4 regions of the Neobacillus sp. S1227 genome follow, and region 2 is predicted to be linked to each of the others. Evidence: predicted binding sites of a transcription regulator. Region 2 holds the regulator's gene; each other region holds the start of a gene.
The links. The regulator Rex, encoded in region 2, represses fermentation and respiration genes when NADH is low (regulators of the CRP and FNR family bind a similar motif). The targets are predictions, from matches to a motif close to TTGTGAAATATTTCACAA.

Region 1: a site for Rex is predicted at 2,056-2,073, ahead of ACZ5AE_RS27690 (AtpZ/AtpI family protein). Genes of this name have one in related genera too.
Region 3: a site for Rex is predicted at 1,677-1,694, ahead of ACZ5AE_RS20335 (nitric-oxide reductase large subunit). Genes of this name have one in related genera too.
Region 4: a site for Rex is predicted at 2,607-2,624, ahead of ACZ5AE_RS25025 (cytochrome ubiquinol oxidase subunit I). Genes of this name have one in related genera too.

Annotation. Positions count from the first base shown of each region.
Region 1 covers NZ_AP038276.1:5,574,421-5,578,622, forward strand. Annotated here, with positions in the region: gene atpE (F0F1 ATP synthase subunit C) at 199-411, opposite strand; gene atpB (F0F1 ATP synthase subunit A) at 469-1,182, opposite strand; gene ACZ5AE_RS27685 (ATP synthase subunit I) at 1,309-1,677, opposite strand; gene ACZ5AE_RS27690 (AtpZ/AtpI family protein) at 1,680-1,904, opposite strand; gene ACZ5AE_RS27695 (S8 family serine peptidase) at 2,265-4,202, opposite strand, start outside.
Region 2 covers NZ_AP038276.1:253,864-258,065, reverse strand. Annotated here, with positions in the region: gene ACZ5AE_RS01435 (lysostaphin resistance A-like protein) at 1-224, shown strand, start outside; gene ACZ5AE_RS01430 (YdiK family protein) at 221-421, shown strand; gene ACZ5AE_RS01425 (DUF4395 domain-containing protein) at 627-1,052, opposite strand; gene ACZ5AE_RS01420 (redox-sensing transcriptional repressor Rex) at 1,206-1,859, opposite strand; gene moaC (cyclic pyranopterin monophosphate synthase MoaC) at 1,892-2,380, opposite strand; gene ACZ5AE_RS01410 (ABC-F family ATP-binding cassette domain-containing protein) at 2,544-4,202, shown strand, end outside.
Region 3 covers NZ_AP038276.1:4,065,276-4,069,477, reverse strand. Annotated here, with positions in the region: gene ACZ5AE_RS20350 (hypothetical protein) at 1-1,075, opposite strand, end outside; gene ACZ5AE_RS20345 (DUF2249 domain-containing protein) at 1,089-1,295, opposite strand; gene ACZ5AE_RS20340 (DUF2249 domain-containing protein) at 1,320-1,556, opposite strand; gene ACZ5AE_RS20335 (nitric-oxide reductase large subunit) at 1,783-4,146, shown strand; gene ACZ5AE_RS20330 (hypothetical protein) at 4,167-4,202, opposite strand, start outside.
Region 4 covers NZ_AP038276.1:4,966,027-4,970,228, reverse strand. Annotated here, with positions in the region: gene ACZ5AE_RS25040 (TetR/AcrR family transcriptional regulator) at 82-687, opposite strand; gene ACZ5AE_RS25035 (putative ABC transporter permease) at 1,010-1,591, shown strand; gene ACZ5AE_RS25030 (GNAT family N-acetyltransferase) at 1,815-2,357, shown strand; gene ACZ5AE_RS25025 (cytochrome ubiquinol oxidase subunit I) at 2,655-4,004, shown strand; gene ACZ5AE_RS25020 (cytochrome d ubiquinol oxidase subunit II) at 4,001-4,202, shown strand, end outside.

The DNA.
Region 1 (4,202 bases), 470 kb from region 2:
TAAACGAACATAAGTGAAACTCAATCAGTGGGGGTTCTTTTCATCCCCCACTGATTGCTAGTTGAACTTATCGGGCTTTTACGGGCAGTTTAACTACACTGAGTTTCCCCACGCACTAAAGCTTACTGCCCGTTAAAGCGGGATAATAGAATGGCGAAGTTAGATGAATGTCTCTTCGCCATCTGGAGTTTTTAAATTTTATCGGTTTAAGACCATGAACGCGATAACAACGCCGATGATCGGTAATGCTTCTACTAACGCAACCCCGATGAACATTGTAGTTTGTAGTAATCCACGTGCTTCTGGCTGACGAGCGATACCTTCAACTGTACGTCCTACGATAAGACCGTTACCAATACCTGCGCCTACTGCTGCTAGACCAATTGCAATTGCTGCTGCTATAAGATTCATTATTTTGTTCCTCCTTAAAATGTATAAATAAGTTTTATTTTTTATAAAAAAAATATATTAATGGTCATGACTCACTTTGTGTGCCATATAAACCATCGTTAACATAGTAAAGATGTACGCTTGGATCGATCCGACGAAGATCGAGAAGCCTTGCCATACAAGTGTTAGCGGAATGGCGGCGATTGTACCGGCGATTCCTTGGTGTGCTAATCCCGCTGCTAAGAGCGATAGAAGCAATTCACCAGCGTAAATGTTACCGTAAAGACGCAGACCAAGCGTCAATGTGTTCGCAAATTCCTCGATAATCTTTAATGGGAATAAGAATTTCATTGGACTGAAAAAGCCTTCTGCATATCCCTTTGCACCCTTCAACTTGATGCCATAATAGTGGGTAAGACCCAAAATCATGACCGCCAAAGTTAACGTAATCATCGGGTCAGCTGTCGGTGATTTCCACCAAAGCTTTTCGTCAACGACAATTGCGAAAGGAAGACCCAGCATGTTTGATACAAAAATATACATAATTAATGTTATACCTAGGATGTGGAAACGCCCGCCTTCTTTCCAATCCATCGTGCTGTTGATGATGCCCTTAACAAAGTCCATCACCCATTCCATAAAGTTTTGCATCCCCGTAGGTTTCATTGCCAGTTTGCGGGTTGCTAATACGGCAATAAGAAAGACAATCGCACTAGCAATTGTGATCATCAGAATGTTCGCTGCATTAAACCACAGGCCAAACAATTCAAATTCAGGAGCCCCATGATGCATATAAACTCACCTCGCTTCCCTTCATTACCATAGTTAACCGGAATTTTATTGCGAAATTCCGAACGCTTAAAGCTAACTGCGCCTGTTGAACCCCCCTATAGGATTTGTCCAGTCGGCATTTTTGATTTAACCATGCAAAGCATGATAAAAATAATCTATCATAATGACAATGTAGGCTGTCATTAGGCCCAAAACAACACTAACAATTTGAAAATAATCAGGGTATTCTAGCGCAATCATTACCGCAATTGCCGCGATCGCCATTCTTTGCAGCGAGCCCAATGATTTGACCTTTTTTCCTGCCGAAACGGCTTTGTCAAATTTCTCTGTTTTTCTCACTAACATCCAAAGCATAAAGAAACTAAAGCATGTCCCAAGGATCAACCCAAGGAAAGTCGTTTTGTATGTAGTGAAGCCCCAGCCAAGAACATAGATGGACAACAAGTAAAACATCCATTTCCTCTGCCTGTTGTACATTTCTCTGAAATCTGGCATGTTTATTTATCTCCTGAATAGAAATGGCGGATTGACACAAGCATGGAATAAACCCCCGCCGCAAGGCCTAGAAGCAGTCCAATTATCAAGAAAATTGGTTCTGTATCCCATTTCTCGTCCAGCCATCTTCCGGCAAAGATGCCGATGAGGATGGAACCGACCAGCTGGGAAACAATGGCAGACATTAAAGCCATGGCTTGAAATGGATTGCGGTTCTTTTTCATAATAAAATCATCCTCACTTGGCAGAGAATGAAAAACAAAAAGGTGATAATGATAAATCATGAGTGGGCTTTTGTCAAATTAATTTTTGATGAAAACCCTACCACCCACACCCTTTGTTAGCATACAATAGGCACCTTGCGTTGTCAATGAATTTACGTGAATTATTCCACAAACAATTTCCCAATTTTTCATATATCTTGGAAGTCCAAGTCACACTCTTATTGTATTGTAATTCTTGAAGTTTTTTTGGCAATTTTGTGTCCATTTTGTGAACGTTTTATTCTGATTTTTGAAAAATTTCCCGAAGGTTAATCAGGATTTCGGGCGGCATTCTCACTTCGTTTACCGCCCTAATTTTTTGTCTTAATTTTTATAAATTGAAATCATCGTTTCAATAAAATCCTCTTTCCCAGACTTTTTGGCGAAGACTTTGGCTCGGTAAGTTCCTTCATATGGGAGGTCTTCAGCTTTGAAGGCTTTACGGATTAGTCCCTTCTTTACATCCGTGCTTGTGTCGAGAAAGCCGACAAAGCGGTAATCATCAGGGTTGAATAGGGCAATTCCAAACTCCTCCGCGCCCCCCGGGACGTAGACCTCATACTGGTAAGTGCCCGGCTCATCCCCTTCCGCAAAATCAAAGCCCATTATCCTTGGATATCCCGGCTCCTCAAGAACATACAAAAACGGGATTTGAATGGACTGGCTCCCGGCATGTAATGTTAGAAAGCCATCGTGAATTTTCCCTTTAAAAATCTCCGGGTCGACTGAGAGCTCTACGGTAATTTCGCGCGTTTCTGCCGGTTCCAGTGTAACTGCCAGCGGAAAGCGCCACTCGAGGCCGTCGATGTGCTGCGGAATATCAAACGTGTAGCGTTTTGGATTGTCGCTGATATTTTCGATTTTTAATTGCGCTTTATGTACATTTTTCAGGCTGCTAAACTTTCCGAACCTGATACTGCCCGGCATGACCAGCGATTCTGTTTGGATCGCGTCATCTACCCGGATGCGGCCAGCCCCCTGCTCGTACGTGCGGTAATAGGGTCCGGGGGTAAGTTGGGGTTTACCTTTATTGATGCCGCCGATTGGGTCAATTCTGATTGGTTTGCTGGTTGTTTCTCCCGGGCTCGTGCTGCTTGGCTCGCTTGGCTCTTTTACCAACGGTTTGGCGGTATTCATCAACGCCGCTTTAATCTGCTCCGGCGTCCAGTCCGGGTGGGCCTGCTTGATCAAAGCGCAGGCACCTGCCACATGTGGTGCTGCCATGCTCGTCCCCTGCAGGCTTAAGTAGCCGCCGGGAATGGTCGAGTTGATGGCCACCCCCGGAGCGACGAGGTCCGGCTTGATATCCCATGTTTCTGTGACTGGCCCCCTGGAGCTGAAGTCAGCAAGCCGGTCAATTTCTTCATTTATTTTGAGCCTTGCCGTCAATCTGTTGTTTGTTAATTTTTTTCGTAAAAATTCTCCCTCGCTTTTAGTGATCGACCCAATCGGAATATCCACGGGTGCATCGAGATTGCCAATGAAGGTGCCTTTGAGATTGTTTGCGACCACGACCGCCTTTGCCCCCGCTTCATGGGCATTTTTTGCTTTTTCCGAAAAAGTTAACTCGCCGCGCTTCATTAGAACAATTTTCCCCTGAACGTTCTCGAGTTCGTTGGGTTGGCCGATGCCGCCGTCGACGATTGGGAGTGTCCGGTCAAGCGACCAATCCCCCGACCCCTCCATTGGCTGGACCCGGAGCGGGTTTTGCATTCCTTCTATTAATAATTGGGGAATTTCCATTGTAGGCGTTGAGGCCCCAACCGAAATGGCTTTCGCCGATGTTCCTGGGGAACCGACCGTCCACACATTTGGTCCGGAGTTGCCCGATGCAGCGACAGCGACGATCCCATTCTCGACGGCACGGTCGAGCGCCAGACTGATCGGCAGGTCTGGACCGTTGATGCTGTTTCCAAGCGAGAGATTCATGATGTCGACTTTGTCCTTGATGGCCTGATCAATCGCTGCCAGCACCTGCTCGGTCGTCCCCCCGCCGCCTGGACCAAGCGCCCGATACGCAACAATTTTGGCCTCAGGGGCTACACCTCTAATTTTTCCATTTGCGGCAATAATGCCGGCAACATGGGTGCCGTGGATGGTCGCCCGGCCTTGCATGAGCGTTTCCATCGGATCTTGGTCATTATCGACAAGGTCATGGCCGCCGGCGTAATTCCGGGCAAGGTCGGGATGGGTGTAGTCCACCCCGGTATCGATGACTCCGACCGTCACGCCGCGGCCGGTCAGACGTTCATTTTTTTTTGA
Region 2 (4,202 bases):
TTGCGCTTGTCCATATGGAGCCTGAGCATCTGCTTATTTACTCGGCGATGGGCTTTACCTTTGCTTTTCTTTATGTAAAAACTAAACGGATCCTGGTGCCGATTTTCGCCCATGTATCTATGAACACGATGGTCGTCCTTGTTCAGTCGGTTTATAAGGATGACATTGAGCGGCTGATGCGTGAGGCAGAGGCAGTTCAAAACTTTATCGGAGGATTTCTATGAGACGTTCACCTTTGTTTTCCGGTTTGATTTATTTAATACTTGGGGCCCTGTTCACCTATTTTGCCATCGATGATGTTCAAAACAATGGCTGGGGCTTCTTTAGTTACCTTTTGGTCATCCTGGCCACCTTTGACTTTGGATCAGCCTTAAAGATGATTGTTTTTCATTTTAAATATAAGGGGCAAATGAAGAAATGAGGCTGTCACATAAACAGCCTCTTTCTTATTAATCTCCGGTTTCCTTTAGCGCATTCTGTTGATAGGTTTTAAAGAATACATCACAGAACGCCCTCGACAAGGTCAACACAATACCGACCGCAACTGCAATCCCCTTATCCTTAGGACTAGGTAAAATGTAAGCAAAAAAACAAAAAAAGAGGCTGAATAATTCAGACCTCTAACTTTATTGGTTCGCCCTTTTATAACGGTATTGGTTCCACTGATAATGAATAAAACATCCGATGCAAAATCCAAGTATCGCGATAAAGGCGGCCACAGCAACCATAACCGTAAATATATAGCCTACAGTATTCCATCCCAGCAGGAATCCTGCAAATCCAATTCCCAAACACGATACGGCAATTTTTTGATTAAATTGCTGCTGCTCCCAATCCTCCGGTATATAAGCCTTTGGATCCTTTCTTAAAAACAGTTTTGCTATTTGCATAATCGGATTAAATCCGAATAAAAGACCAAACATACCGGCACTAAACGGCACTAACAAAAACCATTCCTGTCCGGATAACCATGTTAACACAACACTTATAACAATCACCCACTGGTTTGTTTTCACTAACGGCCGTGGGATTGAGCGAACTGTTTTTGTCATTTTAATCCCAACCTTCCCTATTGGATTACAATACTTATTTGTAAATTCATTTTACCCGCTTTAACTTCTTTTGTATAGTGAGCTGTATAGGAAAAATGTTTCCAAACGAAAAATGGGCCTCTCACCTATTTTGGCGAGAAGCCCATTTATTATTTATTCTTCAACTACTTCGCTTGGATAATGCTTTAAAAAGTAAACAAGTGACTGCAGCTCCACCGCCAAGTCAATATGATGCACGCGGATAGATGGAGGGACATTCAGTCTTGCTGGTGTAAAGTTTAAAATCCCTTTTACCTTCGTATTCACTAGCTTGTCTGTGATTTGCTGAGCAACCGGAGCCGGCACCGTCAAAATCGCCACCGAAATATTTTCCTCGATCAAATACTGCTCTAAATCATCCATCGAATAAACGGGAACATTGCCTATTGAACCGCCGATTTTTCCGGGATCCACATCGAAGGCGCAAGAGATTTTTGTGTTATTATTTTTTAAAAAATTGTAATGTAAAAAAGCAGTGCCGAGATTACCCACCCCGATTAACGCTACCTTTGTTAATTCATCCTGATCAAGAGTTTTCCGGAAAAACGATAACAAATAGTTTACGTTATAACCGTACCCTTTTTTTCCAAGGGCACCAAAATAAGAGAAATCCCTGCGAATTGTTGCCGAATCGACCTTTACTGCTTCACTTAATTCTGCAGATGACACCCTTTGCTTGCCAGAAGAATGAAGGTTTTGTAAAAATCGATAATATAAGGGCAGACGCTTTGCTGTTGCCTGTGGTATTTTCATCGTTTCATTGGACATATTTCTCCCACCCTTCAATATTAATAGATATATTAGATTTCTCTTCTAAAATCACCGTTTTTGCCGCCAGTTTTTTCCACCAAAAAGGTTGGTCCGATCACCATCCCTTTATCAACTGCCTTGCACATATCATAAACGGTTAGGGCACAAGCAGAGGCGGCTGTTAGCGCTTCCATCTCAACCCCCGTACTGCCTTTAGTTTTAACTGATGCAGCAATATGCAGTGTATATTGTTCCTGCCCGGCCTGCTCCCAGAAAAAATTAATATTGATACCTGTTAATGGAATTGGGTGGCACATTGGAATGATATCCCATGTCTTTTTCGCCGCCATCACCGCAGCAACCTGGGCAACTGCTAAGACATCGCCCTTTTTCATTTCGTGGTTTGTGATTTTTTCATAAATTTCAGAGCTTACTGTTATGCTGGACTGGGCAACTGCCGTGCGTGCCGTTTCTGGCTTATCGCTGACATCAACCATCTTGGCCCTGCCTTCTTCATTAAAATGAGTAAATTCAGCCATATAAGAAATCCTCCTACAAAAAATAATACAATATTTTTATGTCCATGTGTGTGAAACTTTGAACTATCAGTATATTTTTTTATAATTCCATTAAAAATTTCACTTCATTGCCGACAATCGGTTAATACGGTACACTATTCGTAAGGTATTAGAGGTGAAAAAAATGATTTTATTACAGGTTAATCAACTACAAAAATATTATGGTGCTGAACTTATTTTATCGAATATAAAACTAGAATTACAAACCCGTGACCGTGTTGCCCTTGTCGGACGGAATGGAGCGGGGAAATCAACGTTATTGAAAATCATCGCCGGCGAAATAGGTTATGACGGCGGGGAAATCATCAAACCAAAGGATGTTACCGTTGGTTATTTGGCGCAAAATACGGGTTTGGAGTCCAATTTGTCCATTTGGGAGGAAATGCTGACGGTTTTTGAGAACCTGCAAGCGATGGAAAAATCGCTCCGGAAGCTGGAACAGCAAATGGCTGACCCTGCTGTTTTCGGAGACCCAGAAAAATACAAACGAGTATTAAAGGAATATGATGAATTGCAAGTTAAATTTAAAGAGCAAGGCGGCTATCAGTATGAGGCCGATATCCGCTCTGTATTGCATGGGTTAAATTTTTCTGACACGACGTTAATGATTTCAAGTCTAAGCGGCGGACAAAAAACGCGTCTCGCGCTAGGCAAACTGCTGCTGACAAGACCTGATATTTTAATTTTGGACGAACCTACCAACCATTTGGATATCGAAACCCTTTCCTGGCTGGAGCAATATCTGCAGGGTTATGAAGGCGCAATTTTAATTGTTTCGCATGACCGCTATTTTTTGGATAAAGTCGTCACTGAGGTATATGAACTATCACGCCGCCTGATTCAGCGATTTACCGGTAATTATAGCTCTTATCTTGAACAGAAAGCCGCCAATTATGAACGCGACATGAAGCTTTATGAAAAGCAGCAGGAGGAAATTTCTGCTTTAAAGGATTTCATTCAGCGCAACATCGCACGGGCCACAACTACTAAGCGGGCGCAAAGCCGGCGAAAGAAGCTTGAAAAAATGGAAATCTTGGACCGGCCATCAGGGGATGAAAAATCCGCTTCCTTCTCATTTGAAATTGAGCGGCAAAGCGGCAATGATGTACTTACTGTTGATTCGGTTGCTGTCGGCTATGATGGCGAGAAGGTTTCCGAGGATATTTCCTTTCGTGTGTATAAAGGCGACAGTATTGCCCTTGTCGGCCCTAACGGAATCGGGAAGTCGACCCTTTTAAAAACTATAATTAAAAAGCTTCCCGCTTTGGCTGGTACCATTCAATACGGGACCAATCTATCCATCGGCTATTACGATCAAGAACAAGCCAACCTAACCTCCAATAAACGCGTCTTAAACGAGCTATGGGATGAATATCCACTGAAACCGGAAAGGGAAATCCGTACGGTGCTTGGGAATTTCTTATTTTCCGGTGACGATGTGCTTAAAAACGTTTTGTCATTAAGCGGCGGCGAAAAAGCCCGCCTAGCCCTTGCCAAGCTAATGCTCGAGAAAGCAAATTTATTAATATTGGACGAACCTACCAACCATTTGGATTTAGACAGCAAGGAAGTTCTTGAGAATGCTTTAATTGATTATCCTGGTACTATTTTGTTCGTCTCACACGACCGTTATTTTATTAACAGAATCGCAACCAAGGTTTTAGAATTGAGCCCCGAGGGCAGCACAGAATACCTTGGCGACTACGATTATTATGTGGATAAAAAGCTGGAGCAGGAAGAACTTACAGCCCTTGCATTGGCTGCCTCCCAGAAGAAGGTTTCT
Region 3 (4,202 bases), 2.0 Mb from region 2:
TCATTTCCTTCAACGAAGGAACTTTAACCTTTCCGATTTCTTTACTGTATTTATAGGTCCACCACAGGAATGGAACGATCTTATATAAATATCCGATAATACTTAAAACAATCCACAACAGTATATAGCAATATAGAAGCGGGCCAATAAGACTTGCAAATTTGCTGCTGAACAAGACCATAAAGGCGGCTGCATGAATCACATTCCCAAAACCAATCGCAGAAAGGGCGAAGCAAAATGGCTTATCGAGTTTTTTCTTTAACCTTTTTTTAATGATAATACTAATATGCCAGCTGAAAATAGAGAAGCCGGCCAATTGCAGGAAGAATCCAATCTTTAATAAAATACTGCTGTTAATAAAGAAAGAAATGATTGAAAGGACAAGCCCGGATACATAAATTCCGTACACATATCGGGCCTGCACCATTGGAAAACCATGGGCCAAAGAAAACATCGGCACCATCTTATAGGAAAAGCCAAAGATTAATAAAGTAAACCAACCGGTCAAGCCCAATAAAAGATGGCTTTTAAATATGCCTTGATAATGGTCGACGAGAAAGCCTGTTTTCATACTGTAGATCATCGTTATTCCCAAGAAAATGGTCATAAACAGGCAAACTAATGCCGTTCCCACAAAAGCAGTAAGAATAGTAGGGTTTGCTTGTGTTCTAAGCGTCATCAGCATCTGGAATAGGAACATAAAAATTCCAATTAGGGTAATGACACCAGGAATGACAGCATTTTGCGGTGCTGCATACAGCATCGCCGAAAAAGAGGTTATCCCTGCTGCCGTGATGAAAAATTGAACAAATCCAAATTTCTCATTCCAAATTTTCGTCAAAAAAGCAACCGGAACAAGCTGGTACATTGCACCCATGGCCACCATTAAGGCCCAGCCAAGGATTAAAAGATGGGCTGCCGACCAAAGGGCAGGAATGCGAAAAGCTCCATCCGTCAGCATATTCCCGTTTGCCAACAGCAGAATCTGTGAGGCGACAAGGGCAATTAAACTAAAAAGAATAAACGAAAAAGGCAGCTTAATATTTGTTTCAGTTCCTAGATTCTGAGGAAGCATTCGACTCACCTTCCTAGCGGAAGATTTCTATTTTAAAACTTCCGTCTGGTTGTTGTTCTGTTCTTTGTTGATATCCTAATTCTTCAAGCTGTTCATATAGAAACATCGGTCTTCTATCATTAATAATCGTTAAAACTTCCCCTTCGCCTAAACCTTCTAAAGCGGCTAAGGTTCGCATCATCGGCTGCGGCGGTTCGAGCCCGCGGTTATCTAAAATCATTGCAGATCACACTCCAAATCACTTTTAACTTTTCTTTGTAAAAACTACTTTCCAATGCTTTTTCTCTAATTCTTCTTCTTCATGGGTAAAGCCCTTTGCCTTTAGGACGGTAAATAGAGGCGACGGCTTAAAAGGTGCATGGAGGATGAATACATCTCCAGCATTATTTAATTCTTTTACTGCCTCCATAATCTTTTGAAATGGTTCGAGTTTATTCTTTATATCCTCACGTACATCTAATTCAATTATTCTTTGTTCCATACAATGAACACCTCTTTTATCGTTTGTTTAATAACATTGTAGCAGTGAAATCCCATAAGAAATGTGATTAGCGTCATATCTCGATGGATTTTAATGAAAATAATTCTCAATGTGACAAATTTGTGAAAAAGTATACATAAAGTGATATGTGTGATAAAAGTCACTATTATACGTTTTTTTTTAGACTAAAATACTTCTCGGATTGATAACAGAAAGGATGAAGGAAATGGAAATAAAGCGGGGGACTCAGCCTAAGAGCGTGGTAAAGGAAAATAGAAACGCACTTTTAAAATCCATTTTAATTATTACCATATTAATCAGCTTTACCATTTTGCTTGGCGGAGGCTATTGGATTTTTAAAGAGCAGGCGCCAAGACCATTGGAAGTAACTAATTCAAAAGGTGAAGTTATATTAACGAAAAAATCCATTATGGGCGGACAAGCTGTCTGGCAAAAGTATGGTTTAATGGACTACGGTACCGTTTTAGGACATGGTTCCTATATGGGTCCGGATTATACAGCAGAGGCTTTAAAAATCTATACTGGAGGAATGCAGGATTTTAAAGCGGAACAGCAATATGGTAAAAAATTTGCTTCATTAAGTGAAGATGAAAAGCAGATTATTAAAAACCAAGTTATTAAAGAAATGCGCAAAAATCGCTATGATGCGAGTAAAGATACATTAAAGCTGACAGACGCACAAGTAAATGGCCTTGAAAAAGTTAGGGCTTACTATAAGGATATTTTTACAAAAGGCGACGGCTGGGGGTTAAAAGCCAATCTAATCAAAGATTCTGATATACCATCAACAGACCGTGCCTATGTTGACAAAGGTGACCAAATCAAACAAATCTCTGATTTCTTCTTCTGGACAGCTTGGCTTTCAAGCACGGTTCGTCCTGGAGACAAAATCACTTACACGAATAACTGGCCATATTTTGAAGACGCCGGTAACCATCTATCCTTTTCCGCTATTTGGTGGAGCGGTGCCAGCGTTACAATCCTAATTTTAATGGTTGGGATCATCTTATATCTATTCTATCGTTATCAATTTGGTATGCAGGAAGCATATAAAGAAGGAAACTTCCCTCGTATTGATTTGCACAAGATGCCTGTAACAAGTTCACAGGTGAAAACAGGAAAGTATTTTACGGTTGTATCGGTATTATTCTTTGTTCAGTGTATGTTTGGTGCTCTCTTAGCCCACTATTATATCGAACCAGACAGCTTCTTTGGAATTAAGTGGATCCATGATATTCTTCCATTTAATATTTCCAAAGGCTATCACTTGCAGCTGGCGATTTTCTGGATTGCCACCGCATGGCTGGGCATGGGAATCTATGTAGCCCCTTTAGTTGGCGGTTATGAACCAAAGAAACAAGGTCTTTTAGTTGATATTTTATTCTGGGCATTAGTGGTTCTTGTTGGCGGAAGTATGGTTGGAGAGTGGCTTGGTGCCAATGGAAAATTGGGAAATGCCTGGTTCTTGTTTGGCCATACCGGTTGGGAATATATTGAGCTTGGACGAGTTTGGCAGCTTATCTTAATAGTAGGAATGCTAATCTGGCTGTTTATCGTATTCCGCGGTATCAAAGCAGGGCTTAAGAAAGAGTCCGACAAAGGCGGATTGATACACTTACTATTCTACTCTGCGATTGCTGTACCGGCTTTTTATATCTTTGCCTTATTTATCAACCCAGGTACAAGCTTTACATTTGCCGACTATTGGCGCTGGTGGATTATCCATTTATGGGTAGAAGGTATTTTTGAAGTTTTTGCAGTCGTTGTTATTGGTTTCTTATTAGTTCAATTAGGTCTTGTAACCAAGAAATCAACGTTAAGACAATTATATTTCCAATTAACCCTGCTTCTTGGCAGCGGCGTAATCGGTATCGGACACCATTATTATTATAATGGTTCAGCTGAAGTATGGATTGGTCTAGGTGCAGTCTTCTCTGCATTGGAAGTTATTCCATTGACATTGTTAATTCTTGAAGCTTATGAGCAGTACAAAATGATGCGTGACGGCGGTGTCGACTTCCCTTACAAAGGTACGTTCTGGTTTTTGATTTCTGTTGCGATATGGAACCTTGTCGGTGCCGGGGTACTTGGTTTCTTAATTAATCTGCCAGCGGTAGCCTATTTCGAACATGGACAATTCTTAACACCAACCCATGGACATGCTTCGATGATGGGTGTTTACGGAATGTTTGCCTGTGCAGTACTTCTTTATTCGTTAAGGAATATTGTGAAGCCTGAGGCCTGGAATGACAAATGGCTTAAGATAAGCTGCATTCTGTTAAACATTGGTCTAGCAGGAATGGTCTTATTGTCCTTGCTTCCAGTTGGATTTATGCAAATAAAAGAGGCATTTTATCACGGATATGCAGCAAGCCGCGCTTCCTCCTTCCTGCAAAAGGATCTGGTGCAAACCATTTTAACCTGGCGTGCGGTACCTGACACCATCTTCTTAATCGGTGTAATTATCCTGGTACTATTCTGTATTAAGGCCCTATTTAACCTGCGTAAACCAACGCATAAAGATGGAGAGCGACTTCCGGTTAAAGATTTATCCATTGATGAAGATTAATAGTAAAAATCCGCAAGGCTTTAGCTTTGCGGATTTTTCTCTTCTTTCATTTCTTC
Region 4 (4,202 bases), 1.1 Mb from region 2:
GATGTTGAGTTCCTTTATACCTTCATATTAAAATGCCGCTGCTGGAAATACAATGAACAATATCGGGCAAAGTGTTCATTGTTATCTTTTAACCCCGATAACATGCCCAGGTCCCAATAGGATCATTTTCGCAGCGATTAAGGCCATTTCTTTTGGCGGCTTTTCCATGTCGGTTTTCAGCCAGTGTTGAATCAGCCCCAATTGGGCGGAACTGACAAAGGCGATGAGGTATTCCGGAGGAACTAGCATGTCTTCTACATTAAGTTTTAAAGCAATATTTTGAAAAAATTGCTGTTTGATTAATTCCTTAAATTTGACTTGAAAGGAGGGATCCCCTTTTGGACCTAAAACAACCTTCATAAACCTGGCATTCTCTTGAAAGTGTTCAAACAACCTTAGAATGACAGGAAAGGGCTCATCCTGATTGATAGAGAGAAGTGCATCCTTTGGATTGATTTCACTTGCTATGCCTTCTATTTTTTTTAGAACTTCTTCTTCACTTTGCTCCAGCAAGTCGTATTTATCCCGGTAATGCAGGTAAAACGTGCCGCGGTTCATTTGCGCTTTTTCTGTTAATTCCCTGACCGTTACGCCTTCGAACCCTTTTTCCTCCATTAACTCTGTCAGGGCATCACGAATCAGCATTTTCGTTCGGGCAGCTCGTTTATCGTGTGTTTGGTTAGCCATTTTCAGTGCCTCCAAGAAATATTTATTTTCTAAATTAAATATAATAAATGGTGCGGATATTAATCAACACATTGTTGATTTATTGAAAGATGGTTAAAAGGATTCTTGTGTTGGAAAGTAAAGTATCAAAATTGGAAAGTAATTTGTCAAAACAGGAAAGTAAACATGCAGGTTTGGAAAGTAAGACTCTTTTTTGGAAAGTAAACGACAAAATGACGAAAGTATTACCAAAAAACAGGAAATAAAATTGAATTTCCGAATATTTTTGCGAGGCTCTGCTAACCATAAACGATGGATTTCCTAATTTAAAGAGGTGATTGCGATGCTGATTAGCATATTAAATGGTATCCATGCGCAAAATTTCCTTTTTGAAGAAGCTGCCTCCATCGTTTTTTATTTTACGATCTACTCCTTTTTCGGCTGGATGCTTGAAAACAGCTATAACTTCTTTACAAAAGGGACTTTTATTAAAGCCAATTTTTTGTACGGACCGTTTAAACCGATGTATGGCTTTGTGCCTATACTGCTAGTTATGCTGACTAAATCAGATTTTCATTGGATGATCGTGCTGCTGCTATGTTTCACGATTCCCACCGTGGTGGAATACATAAGCGGTGCCTTGCTGCAGAAATTTTTCAGGAAGCAGTGGTGGGATTATTCCGGCATGCCCATGCAGTTGCACGGCCACATTTGTCTGCCATTTTCCCTATGCTGGGGTGTGCTCTCGCTCATATGTCTAAAATGGGTTCATCCTGCAATTATCACATTATATGAGGCTTCAGAAACGCTATGGAACTGGACATGGCCTGCCCTCATGTTATATTTCATCGCCGATTTGGCGCTGACAGTACGGAAGTACGTCCAAGGGCCTGAAACTATTAGTAATCTAGATACTGTCGAATAGCAGGTGCTGTTCTCTGAAAACGTTAGCAAAATTGAATAATTCCAGTAGGCTGCTTGACATCATAGTCACACAGCAGCTTGCAATTGCTCCTTTTTTCGCAGGAAGAAGGAGTTTTTTTAATGAATGTGTAATTTTGTTTATATAGATTTTTATGCTTTCTGGTGAATATATTTATAGAATAAAAGTAGAATTGGGAATATCCGAATCGGAGAGGGGAAAAATTATGAGACTGGAAGGAAAGGAGATTTATCTTCGCTTTCTGGAGGAGAAGGATGCGAAAGCGATGACACAGATTACAATCAAAAACCGGGAGTTTTTCCAAGAAACTTCACCTAAACGTAGTGAGCACTTTTACTCATTTGAGCACCAATTGAGGTCGATACGGTTTGTTATCCAGTGCCGGGAACTAGAAACCCAATATTCATTTGGCATCTTTCTAAAAAAAACGGATGAGTTAATTGGCGATATTGAATTATTCGATATAGTTAGGGATTCTTTTCAAAGCTGTTATATCGGTTACAGCCTTGATCGTCAATACAACGGAAAAGGGTATATGACGGAAGCAGTGAAGCTAGTAGTTAATTATGCTTTCAAGGAACTCGGACTCCACCGGATTGCCGCTGGTGTCATGCCTTCTAATGTTGGCTCCATCCGTGTTCTTGAAAAAGCAGGTTTTGAAAAAGAAGGGATTGCGCGGAAAAATATTAAGATTAATGGGAACTGGGAAGACCATCTTCAGATGTCGATTTTAAATGAAATAGAGTAGAAGAGAAGAATTAGACGCTTCTCTTCTTCTGTTTTTATATAAAAAACCATTTTGAAGTAAATTAACAATAATTATTGAATGGGAGAGTGATTCCTATTTATAAAAAACAAGAACGGATGCTAGTTTGGCTCGCCTTTACCGTAGCGGCCATCATGGCACTATCCATCATTGGCCGGATTTTTTCAGGATAATGAAAATCCGATGGAATGGAGAACATAAGGACGCTTGCGAAAAAATTCCTACCCACCAATGTGACATACATAACAATTCTTTAGAAAGGTGGTCCAGTGAGGAGAAATGGTTAACCAAGAAGCGGTTTTCTTCAGCCGGGTTTTAACCGAGCTGACTCTATCCTTCCATATCATATATGCAACGATCGGTGTCGGGGTACCGCTAATGATTATGATTGCGCAATGGGTGGGAATCAAGAAACAGGATGAACACTATATTTTATTAGCAAGAAGGTGGACGAGGGGCTTTGTTATCACGGTGGCGGTGGGTGTCGTGACCGGAACGGCGATTGGTCTGCAGCTATCCCTCCTCTGGCCGAATTTCATGGAGTTGGCCGGAAATGTCATTGCCCTGCCGCTGTTTATGGAAACGTTCGCCTTTTTCTTTGAAGCCATTTTTCTGGGTATCTACATTTACACCTGGGACCGCTTCAAAAATCAGAAGAAGCACCTTCTTCTATTAATTCCTGTTGCATTGGGTGCATCCTTTTCAGCCATATTTATTACCATCGTCAACGCCTTTATGAACGCGCCGCAAGGCTTTGACATTGTAAAAGGGCAGCTGGTGAATGTCAGCCCTCTGGTTGCGATGTTCAATCCGGCGATGCCGACAAAAGTTGCCCATGTCTTGTCCACGGCCTATATGGCCTCTGCGTTTGTCCTGGCTTCCATCGGGGCTTACCGCCTTCTCGTAAAGGACTCCAAGCATGTGTATCATAAAAAGGCTCTTTTTTTAACGATGAAGCTTGGCCTGATCTTTTCCGTGGCCACCGCAGTAATCGGCGATTTTTCCGGAAAATACCTGGCTGAATACCAGCATGAAAAACTAGCTGCAGCGGAGTGGCATTTTGAAACAGAGAAAGGTGCACCGCTTTATCTGTACGGCGTTCTTGATAATGGGGAAGTGAAATATGCTTTAAAAATTCCATTTGGTCTTAGTATTTTGGCACACAGTAAGCCAAATGCAGAAGTAATTGGGCTCGACCGTTTCCCCGATAACGAAGAGCCTCCCCTTTATATTCACTACCTGTTCGATTCAATGGTCACCATCGGAATGGGTTTGACGTTTCTTTCTTTTGTCTATGTTCTCGGTGTGCATCGAAAATGGCGGATTATTTTTAAAAAATGGTTTGGCTGGCTGCTGGTACTTTGTGGGCCATTGTCGGTGATTGCCATTGAAGCAGGCTGGTGGATGACCGAGGTAGGACGGCAGCCGTGGATTCTTCGCGGAATCATGGGGACAAGTGAGGCAGCCACGGGCAGCGGTCAGGTCGATACGATGTTAATGTTGTTTTCGTTGCTTTATCTCATCCTTGGGATTGGCAGTATTCTCGTCCTAATTAGGATGTTTCGCAAAAATCCGGTTGAACAGGAACTGGCGGACCGCGACGCGGAAAAGGCAGGTGACCTTAAATGACGCTCGAAATACTTGGAATAACGGTTCTAGGCGTATTTTTGTTTGGCTATATCATTGTTGCCTCCATCGATTTTGGCGCTGGGTTCTTCAATGCATTCAGTGTTGTTACGGAAAAAGAGCATATTTTAACTAGAGTGATTCAGCGCTACCTTTCTCCAGTTTGGGAAGTTACCAATGTATTTTTAGTTTTTTTCTTTG